DNA from 2 places in the Streptomyces sp. NPDC052701 genome. Region 1 is predicted to be linked to the other one. Evidence: predicted binding sites of a transcription regulator. Region 1 holds the regulator's gene; the other holds the start of a gene.
What was found. Region 1 encodes HrcA, which represses chaperone genes, less so after heat shock. Its sites were predicted from a motif close to TTNGCACTCNGNNNNNCNGAGTGCNAA; they were not measured.
Positions count from the first base shown of each region.

Region 1 (4,789 bases):
GGGGCCGGCTGCTGGCGGACGCCGTGGTCAGGGACCTGGTGGACTGATCAGCCCGCGGGGGCCGTCACGAAGTCGATCAGCTCCTCCACCCGCCCCAGCAGCTCCGGCTCCAGGTCCTTGTACGACCGCACCCGCCCCAGGATCGCCCGCCAGGCGGCGCCGGTGTTCTCGGGCCAGCCCAGCGCGCGGCACACCCCCGTCTTCCAGTCCTGGCCGCGCGGCACCCGCGGCCACGCCTCGATGCCCAGGGCGGCCGGTTTCACCGCTTCCCAGACATCGACGAACGGGTGGCCCACCACCAGCGCGTGCTCACTCGTCACCGCCTGGGCGATGCGCCACTCCTTCGTGCCCGGCACCAGGTGGTCGACCAGGACGCCCAGCCGGGCGTCGGGGCCCGGCCCGAACTCCTCGACGACGGACGGCAGGTCGTCGATACCCTCCAGGTACTCCACGACCACGCCCTCGACGCGCAGGTCGTCGCCCCACACCTTCTCCACCAGCTCGGCGTCGTGCCGGCCCTCGACGTAGATCCGCCCGGCGCGCGCCACGCGCGCGCGTGCGGTGGGGACGGCGACCGAGCCGGAGGCGGTGCGGGTGGGGCGGACCGGCCCCGAGGGCGGCCGCACCAGCGTCACCGCCCGGCCCTCCAGCAGGAACCCGCGCGGCTCCAGGGGGAACACCCGGTGCTTGCCGAAGCGGTCCTCCAGCGTCACCGTGCCCGCCTCGCAGCGGATCACCGCGCCGCAGAACCCCGTTCCCGCCTCCTCCACCACCAGGCCCGGCTCCGCCGGGACCTCGGGGACGGGCCGGGGCTTCTTCCACGGGGGTGTCAGGTCCGGAGAGTACTGGCGCATTCGGATGACGATAGGAGAAGCCCGGCGCCGGTCATCGCGACACGCCGAAACGCGCCGCCAGGGCGTCCCGCTGCGCCCGCAGGAACGCCGCGTCGACGACCGCTCCGTGACCGGGCACGTACAGCGCGTCCTCGCCGCCCAGGTCCAGCAGCCGGTCCAGGGCCGCCGGCCAGCGGGAGGGCACGGCGTCCGGGCCCGCCTGCGGGTCGCCGGACTCCTCGACCAGGTCGCCGCAGAAGACGACCTCCGGGGTGCCCGGCACCAGCACGGCGAGGTCGTGGGCCGTGTGACCCGGGCCCACGTTCGCCAGCAGCACCTGGCGGCCCGCGCCCAGGTCGAGGGTCCGCTCGCCGGAGACCAGGTGGCGCGGCGGGACCAGCGCGTCCACCGCCTCCCGGGCCGTCCGGGCGTCCAGGCCGTGGCGGACCGCGTCCGCGCGCAGCTCCTCGCGGTCACGCGCGCGCGTGAACACCCCGTCCACGCCCACCGCGCCGAACGTCTGCGCGCCGGCGAACGCCGCCGCCCCGAAGACGTGGTCGAAGTGCGGGTGGGTCAGCGCGAGATGCGTCACACGGTGCCCGGCGAGCTCCCGCGCCTGGGCGCGCAGCCGCGCGCCCTCGGCCGGGCTGGATCCGGCGTCGACGAGCAGCGCGGCCCCCGCGCCGACGACGAGCCCCGCCGTGCAGTCCCACACCGGCAGCCGGCACCGCCCCACCCCGGCCGCGACCCGCTCCCACCCCAGCTCTTCCCAAGTCACCGTCATACGGCGACGCTAACGGGGAAGCGGTGCGGGGAGGCCCCCGCGGGACCGACCTTGCCCGGGGTGTACCCCACCGCCGTACACTGGGCCGGGGAAGCTTGGCACTCGCACGCGCAGAGTGCCAGGCGGTGCCAGGCAGTGTCGGGTCATGACGGGCCACGACAGGCCATGACGGGCAGGACACCGGGCGGACGACTTCTGGAGGTGTGCGCGGATGCTCAGTGAACGCAGGCTTCAGGTGCTGCGCGCCATCGTCCAGGACTACGTGGGCACCGAGGAGCCCGTCGGCTCCAAGGCGCTCACCGAGCGGCACAACCTCGGCGTCTCCCCGGCCACCGTCCGCAACGACATGGCGGCCCTGGAGGAGGAGGGGTACATCGCCCAGCCGCACACCAGCGCCGGGCGCATCCCCACCGACAAGGGCTACCGCCTGTTCGTCGACAAGCTAGCCGGCGTCAAGCCGATGAGCCCGCCCGAGCGGCGCGCCATCCAGAACTTCCTCGAGGGCGCCGTCGACCTGGACGACGTGGTGGCCCGCACGGTGCGGCTGCTCGCGCAGCTGACCCGGCAGGTCGCGGTCGTGCAGTACCCGTCGCTGACGCGTTCGACCGTGCGGCACGTGGAGCTGCTGTCGCTGGCGCCGGCCCGGGTGATGCTCGTGCTGATCACGGACACCGGGCGCGTCGAGCAGCGCGTGGTCGACTGTCCGGCGCCCTTCGGCGAGACGTCCCTCGCGGACCTGCGCGCGCGGCTCAACAGCCGGGTCGCGGGTCGCCGTTTCACGGACGTGCCGGGCCTGGTGGAGGACCTGCCCGAGGCCTTCGAGGTCGAGGACCGCGGTACGGTCTCGACCGTGCTCTCCACCCTGCTGGAGACACTCGTCGAGGAGAACGAGGAGCGGCTGATGATCGGCGGGACCGCCAATCTGACCCGCTTCGCGCACGACTTCCCCCTCACGATCCGGCCGGTGCTGGAGGCGCTGGAGGAGCAGGTCGTGCTCCTCAAGCTGCTCGGCGAGGCCAAGGATCCGGGCGTGACCGTCCGCATCGGTCACGAGAACGCCCACGAAGGACTCAACTCCACGTCCGTCGTGTCGGTCGGCTACGGTTCGGGCGGCGAGGCAGTCGCCAAGCTCGGCGTGGTCGGACCGACCCGCATGGACTACCCGGGAACGATGGGAGCGGTACGCGCAGTGGCACGGTACGTCGGACAGATCCTGGCGGAGTCGTAGTGGCCACGGACTACTACGCCGTACTCGGCGTGCGCCGCGACGCGTCGCAGGAAGAGATCAAGAAGGCCTTCCGGCGGCTCGCGCGCGAGCTGCACCCGGACGTCAACCCCGATCCGAAGACCCAGGAGCGGTTCAAGGAGATCAACGCCGCCTACGAGGTGCTGTCGGACCCGCAGAAGAAGCAGGTCTACGACCTCGGCGGCGACCCGCTCTCGCAGTCCGGCGGCGGCGCCGGCGGCTTCGGGGCCGGCGGTTTCGGGAACTTCTCCGACATCATGGACGCGTTCTTCGGCACGGCGTCGCAGCGTGGTCCGCGCTCGCGCACCCGCCGCGGCCAGGACGCGATGATCCGCATCGAGGTCGAGCTCGACGAGGCCGCCTTCGGCACCACGAAGGACCTCCAGGTCGACACGGCCGTGGTGTGCACCACCTGCAACGGCGAGGGCGCCGCGCCGGGGACCTCGGCGCAGACCTGTGACATGTGCCGGGGCCGGGGCGAGGTCTCGCAGGTCACCCGGTCCTTCCTGGGCCAGGTCATGACCTCCCGCCCCTGCCCGCAGTGCCAGGGCTTCGGCACGGTGGTCCCGACGCCGTGCCCCGAGTGCGCGGGCGACGGCCGGGTGCGCTCCCGCCGCACGCTCACCGTCAAGATCCCGGCCGGCGTCGACAACGGCACCCGCATCCAGCTCGCCGGCGAGGGCGAGGTCGGCCCCGGCGGCGGTCCCGCCGGTGACCTGTACGTCGAGATCCACGAACTGCCGCACCCGATGTTCCAGCGGCGCGGCGACGACCTGCACTGCACGGTGACGATCCCGATGACGGCGGCGGCCCTCGGCACCAAGGTGCCGCTGGAGACGCTGGACGGCATGGAGGAGGTCGACATCCGCCCGGGTACGCAGTCCGGGCAGTCGATCCCGCTGCACGGCCGGGGCGTGACGCACCTGCGGGGCGGCGGTCGCGGTGACCTCATCGTCCACGTCGAGGTGCAGACGCCGACCAAGCTCGACCCGGAGCAGGAGCGCCTGCTGCGCGAGCTGGCCAAGCTGCGCGGCGAGGAGCGCCCGCAGGGGCAGTTCCAGCCGGGGCAGCAGGGGCTGTTCTCGCGCTTGAAGGACGCCTTCAACGGCCGCTGACGTGAGGGCCGGGGCCCGGGGGCCGTCCCTCCGGGCGGGCCCGGCCGGCCGGGGCGGCAGGGGTCGTCCTCACGGTCGAAGGACGCCTTCGGCGGGCGCCGGGACCGGGTCCGCCGGGGGACCGTGCCGGTCGGGTTCCCGGCCCGTGCCGGACGGAGGGCCGGATTCGGGCTCGTCCGGGGAGCGTGACACCATGCCGTCATGTCCTCCGCGCTGACCGATCTCTTCCCCCACCCGATCGTGCAGGCCCCCATGGCGGGCGGCGTCTCCGTGCCGCGGCTCGCCGCCGCCGTGTCCGAGGCGGGCGGGCTCGGCTTCCTCGCCGCCGGGTACAAGACCGCCGACGGGATGTACCAGGAGATCAAGCAGCTGCGGAGCCTGACGGGCCGGCCCTTCGGCGTGAACCTGTTCGTGCCGCAGCCCGAGCACCCCGGCGCGGGCGCCGGCTCCCCCCGCGCGGCCGACGCCGCGCCCTCCCACGCGGCCGCCGTGGAAATCTACGCCCACCAACTCTCCGGCGAGGCCGCCTGGTACGAGACCGAGCTCGGCGACCCCGACAGCGGCCGGGACGACGGCTACGAGGCCAAGCTCGCCGTACTCCTCGACAACCCCGTGCCGGTGGTGTCGTTCCACTTCGGCGTGCCGAGCCGCGAGGTCGTCGACTCCCTGCACCGCGCCGGCACCTTCGTCCTGGTCACCGCGACCACCGCCGAGGAGGCCCGCGCCGTGGAGCGGGCGGGCGCGGACGCGGTGATCGCGCAGGGCGTCGAGGCGGGCGGCCACCAGGGCACGCACCGGGACGTCCCCGAGG
Region 1 is NZ_JBFATO010000004.1:103,335-108,123, reverse strand. It holds gene hemW (radical SAM family heme chaperone HemW) at 1-47, shown strand, start outside; gene AB0L29_RS07230 (DUF3097 domain-containing protein) at 48-854, opposite strand; gene AB0L29_RS07225 (MBL fold metallo-hydrolase) at 886-1,617, opposite strand; gene hrcA (heat-inducible transcriptional repressor HrcA) at 1,829-2,845, shown strand; gene dnaJ (molecular chaperone DnaJ) at 2,845-3,978, shown strand; gene AB0L29_RS07210 (nitronate monooxygenase) at 4,180-4,789, shown strand, end outside.

Region 2 (4,789 bases), on a different contig from region 1:
TTCGGGCGGAGCCTGGAGGGGCTGTCGGCCGACGAGGTGCGGACGGTGACGATGCCGGTGGTACCGGCGCCCCGGGACCGCAACCGGGTGGTGGCGAACGAGCCCGCGGCACGGGAGCTGTGGGCGTCGCTGCGCTGAACCCCGCGGACCTACCGGCCCCGGCCCTCGGGAACCGCCGCTCGCCCGGGCCGGGGAACGCCGTTCGCACCCCCGTCCCCCGCGTCCGCTCGGCCGCCGCGGCGATCCGGCCGCTGTGACACGCCCGTGAGCCCGCCCGGGGGAGACGGCGGAGACGGCGTCGGCCCGCGCCCGGACCCGCTCAGGACGGCCTGCCGCCGGCGGGCGGCCCGGCGGGGGCGCCGATCAGCATGGTGGGCGCCCCCGCGACGCGGGTCAGGAAGACGGTGGCCGCGTGCGGCCCCTGGGGCCTGACCTTCCTGCGCAGTTCCTCCGGCTCCACCGCCGACCCCCGCTTCTTCACGGTCAGCGTGCCCACCTCCCGCTCCCGCAGCAGCGCCTTCAGCTTCTTGACGTTGAAGGGCAGCCGGTCGGTGATCTCGTACGCGGTGGCGTAGGGCGTCGGACGCAGCTCGTCCGCGGTGACGTACGCGATCGTCGCGTCGAGCAGCCCGCCGCCGACCCGCTCGGCCACCTCGGCGACCAGATGGGCGCGGATGACGGCGCCGTCCGGCTCGTACAGGTAGCGGCCGGGCGGGCGGACCTCCGGGTCGGGCAGGCCGCGGGAGAGCAGGGTGCGGGGGCCCGGCAGCAGGGTGGCCCGCACCGCGCCCGGCTCGGTGCCGAACCACAGCACCGCCTCCTTCACGTCCCCGCCGTCGGAGATCCACTCGGCCTCGGCGTCGGAGGGAACCGCCTCGTGCGGCACACCGGGCGCGATCTTCAGCGCCGCGGCCCGGGACGCCCCGCGGGCCGCCCCGATCGCCCAGGACAGGGGCGGCGAGTACGCCTCGGGGGCGAAGATGCGACCGCGGCCGCCGCGCCGGGCCGGGTCGACGAAGACGGCGTCGTAGCCGGCCGTGTCCACCTCCGTGACGTCGGCCTCCCGCACCTCGACCAGTTCCGCGAGCCCCAGCGCCTCGACGTTCGCACGCGCCGCCGCCGCCGTCAGCGGGTCCCGGTCCACGGCCAGCACCCGGATCCCGGCGCGGGCCAGCGCGATCGCGTCGCCGCCGATCCCGCAGCACAGATCGGCCACGGAGGCGACGCCCAGCTCCCTGAGCCGCCCGGCCCGGTACGCCGCCACGCTCGCCCGGGTCGACTGCTCGACCCCGTTGGGCGTGAAGAACATCCGCTGCGCGTCCTCGGCCCCGAACTTCGCCACCGCACGCTGCCGCAGCCGCGCCTGCCCGAGCGCCGCCGACACCAGCCCGGCGGGATGCTCGCGGCGCAGCCGGGTGGCGACGGCGAGCTCCCGCGCCGGGTCGACACCGCGCACCTCCTCGAGGAGGGCGCGGCCTTCGGGGGTGAGGAGGGGGGCGAGGTCGTTCACCGGATCATTGTCGGTCAGCCGGCCGGCCGCTGGTCCTGTGGGCCGGTCGGTGGATGGTGCGGCTCGGGTCGCGGTGTCGGACCGGGCCGGGGGCGGGGTCCTGCGAGGATCCGGCTCCATGCGAGTAGTCGTACAAAATGATAAAAACCGGGTGCGCGGGAGAGTGTGGATCGGCCTCGCCGTGCTCGCAGCCACCGCCACCGCCGTCGCCTCGGGCTGCGGGCAGCGCGGCGACTCCGGGCAGCGCGGCGACTCCGGGCTGCGGCCGGCCGCCGGCCAGCAGCCCCTGGAGGCGCCCGCGGCCCGCGCCCTCGACTCCTACGCCACGAAACTGCGCGCGGCCCACGCCGCCCGGGCCGCCGCCGCGCGGCGCTGGGGCCTGCGGCGGGTCCCCCTGCCGGCCCCGCCGGCCCCCGCCCGGAAGCCGAGGATCACCACCCGCGAGGGCTTCGAGGTCGACGGCCACCGGGAACTGGGCCTCCCCCCGGTCTTCACCACGGTCCCCACCGAGGACAAGGTCGTCTTCCTCACCATCGACGACGGCGCCGAGAAGGACCCGGCGTTCCTGCGCATGATGAGCGACCTGAAGGTCCCCTACACCGCCTTCCTCAGCGACTACCTCGTCAAGGAGGACTACGGCTACTTCAAGAGGATGCAGGCCGGCGGGGTGACCCTGAACAACCACACGCTGCACCACCCCTACCTGCCCGGGCTGTCGTACGCCTGCCAGAAGCGCGAGATCTGCGGCATGCAGGACGTCATCGAGGAGCGCTACGGCACGCGCCCCGTCCTCTTCCGCCCGCCCTTCGGCAACTACGACAGGACCACCCTGCGCGCCGCCAAGGCCTGCGGCATCGAGTACGCCCCCCTGTGGAACGAGGAGGTCTTCGTCGACCGCTGGGAGTACCGCGAGTGGGACCGCGCCCTGCACCCCGGCGACATCGTGCTCAGCCACTTCCGCGGCCGGGGCGACTGGCAGGGCACCATGCCCGACATGATCCGCCGCTTCCTCGACAAGGTCACCGCCGAGGGGTACGCGGTGGGGCGGCTGGAGGACTACCTGTGAGGCGGCGCGGCCGGCTCGCCGCGGTCCTGGCCGCCGCCGTCCTGCTCGGCGGCTGCGAGGGGACCGTCCGGCCGGACGACCGGACGCGCCCCCCGGGGCCTGCGGAGCGGACGGAGGGGCGGGAGGCCCGCGCGGGGGCGCGGGAGGCCACCGCGGCAGGACAGGGGAAGGCGACCGGCCTCCCGCCCGTCGTGGACCGCGTCCCGACCCGGGACCCGGTCGTCTTCCTGACCTACGACGACGACGCCGAGCGGGACCCGCGCCTGGTCGACCTCGTGCGGGCCCGGCGGCTCCCGGTCGGCCTGTTCCTCACGGACCGGGTCGTGGGACCGGCCTACGGCCACTTCGCGCGCCTGCGCGCGGTCGGCGCGAGCATCCAGAACCACACCCTCGACCACGCCGCGCTGCGCGGTCTGCCCTACGCCGGCCAGCGCGCCGAGATCTGCGGCCAGCAGGACAAGCTCCGCGCCCGCTTCGGCGTCCGCGCCCACCTCCTGCGCCCGCCCCACGGCACCTACGACACGACGACCCTGCGCGCCGCCGCCGACTGCGGCATCGCGGCGGTCGTGCTGTGGCGGGTCTCGGTGCGGGGCGACGGGACGCCGGCCTACACCCGGGGCGAACGCCGTCTGCGGCCCGGCGACATCGTGGCCGTCGACCCGGACGCGGGTTCGACGGGCCTGCCCCTGGTGGAGCGCACACGCGCGCTGCTGCGGGAGATCGAGGCGCGGGGGCTGAGGGTCGGCCGGCTGGAGGACTACATCCCGCCGAGGGGTCCGCGCGTCGGCCGGTGAGGCGGGTTCCGGCCGACGCGCCGCGACTGATTGGCACTCCGCTTGACCGAGTGCTAACGACGGTCATAGTCTCGGCTCTGGCACTCCCACCCGGAGAGTGCCAACAAAGCGACGGGCAGGTCCGGCACCCGCGACGACGGATCGACCTGGTCGCCACCTCAGACAGTTAACCCCGTGAGATCTCCGAAGGGGGAGGTCGGATCGTGACGACCGCCAGCTCCAAGGTTGCCATCAAGCCGCTCGAGGACCGCATCGTGGTCCAGCCGCTGGACGCCGAGCAGACCACGGCCTCTGGCCTGGTCATTCCGGACACCGCCAAGGAGAAGCCCCAGGAGGGCGTCGTCCTGGCCGTGGGCCCGGGCCGCTTCGAGGACGGCAACCGCCTTCCGCTCGACGTTTCCGTCGGTGACGTCGTCCTCTACAGCAAGTACGGCGGTACCGAGGTGAAGTACAACGGCGAGGAGTACCTCGTCCTCTCGGCCCGCGACGTCCTCGCGATCATCGAGAAGTAGTTCACCCGGCTTCACCGAAGCGCCTCAGCTTCCAGCTGCGCCCCTGGCCCCCGCGACCGATAAGAAGCCGGGCGCCCGGGGCGCAGTTTCTTTACCCCTGACTTTCCGAGAGGGCTCCCGCTGCCATGGCGAAGATCCTGAAGTTCGACGAGGACGCCCGTCGCGCCCTCGAGCGCGGCGTCAACAAGCTTGCCGACACGGTCAAGGTGACGATCGGCCCCAAGGGCCGCAACGTCGTCATCGACAAGAAGTTCGGCGCCCCCACCATCACCAACGACGGTGTCACGATCGCCCGCGAGGTCGAGATCGAGGACCCGTACGAGAACCTCGGCGCGCAGCTGGTCAAGGAGGTGGCGACCAAGACCAACGACATCGCGGGTGACGGTACGACCACCGCGACCGTGCTGGCCCAGGCCCTGGTCCGCGAGGGTCTGAAGAACGTCGCCGCCGGCGCCTCCCCGGCCGCCCTGAAGAAGGGCATCGACGCCGCGGTCAAGGCCGTCTCCGACGACCTGCTCGCCTCGGCCCGCCCGATCGACGAGAAGTCCGACATCGCCGCCGTCGCCGCGCTGTCCGCCCAGGACCAGCAGGTCGGCGAGCTCATCGCCGAGGCGATGGACAAGGTCGGCAAGGACGGTGTCATCACCGTCGAGGAGTCCAACACCTTCGGTCTGGAGCTGGACTTCACCGAGGGCATGGCCTTCGACAAGGGCTACCTGTCGCCGTACTTCGTGACGGACCAGGAGCGCATGGAGGCCGTCCTGGAGGACCCGTACATCCTCATCCACCAGGGCAAGATCTCCGCGATCGCGGACCTCCTGCCGCTGCTGGAGAAGATCATCCAGGCGAACTCCTCCAAGCCGCTGCTGATCATCGCCGAGGACGTCGAGGGCGAGGCCCTGTCCAC
Region 2 is NZ_JBFATO010000014.1:168,461-173,249, forward strand. It holds gene AB0L29_RS18535 (LCP family protein) at 1-138, shown strand, start outside; gene AB0L29_RS18540 (methyltransferase domain-containing protein) at 320-1,510, opposite strand; gene AB0L29_RS18545 (polysaccharide deacetylase family protein) at 1,629-2,576, shown strand; gene AB0L29_RS18550 (polysaccharide deacetylase family protein) at 2,573-3,370, shown strand; gene groES (co-chaperone GroES) at 3,574-3,882, shown strand; gene groL (chaperonin GroEL) at 4,008-4,789, shown strand, end outside.
Region 2: a site for HrcA is predicted at 3,401-3,427, ahead of groES (co-chaperone GroES). Genes of this name have one in related genera too.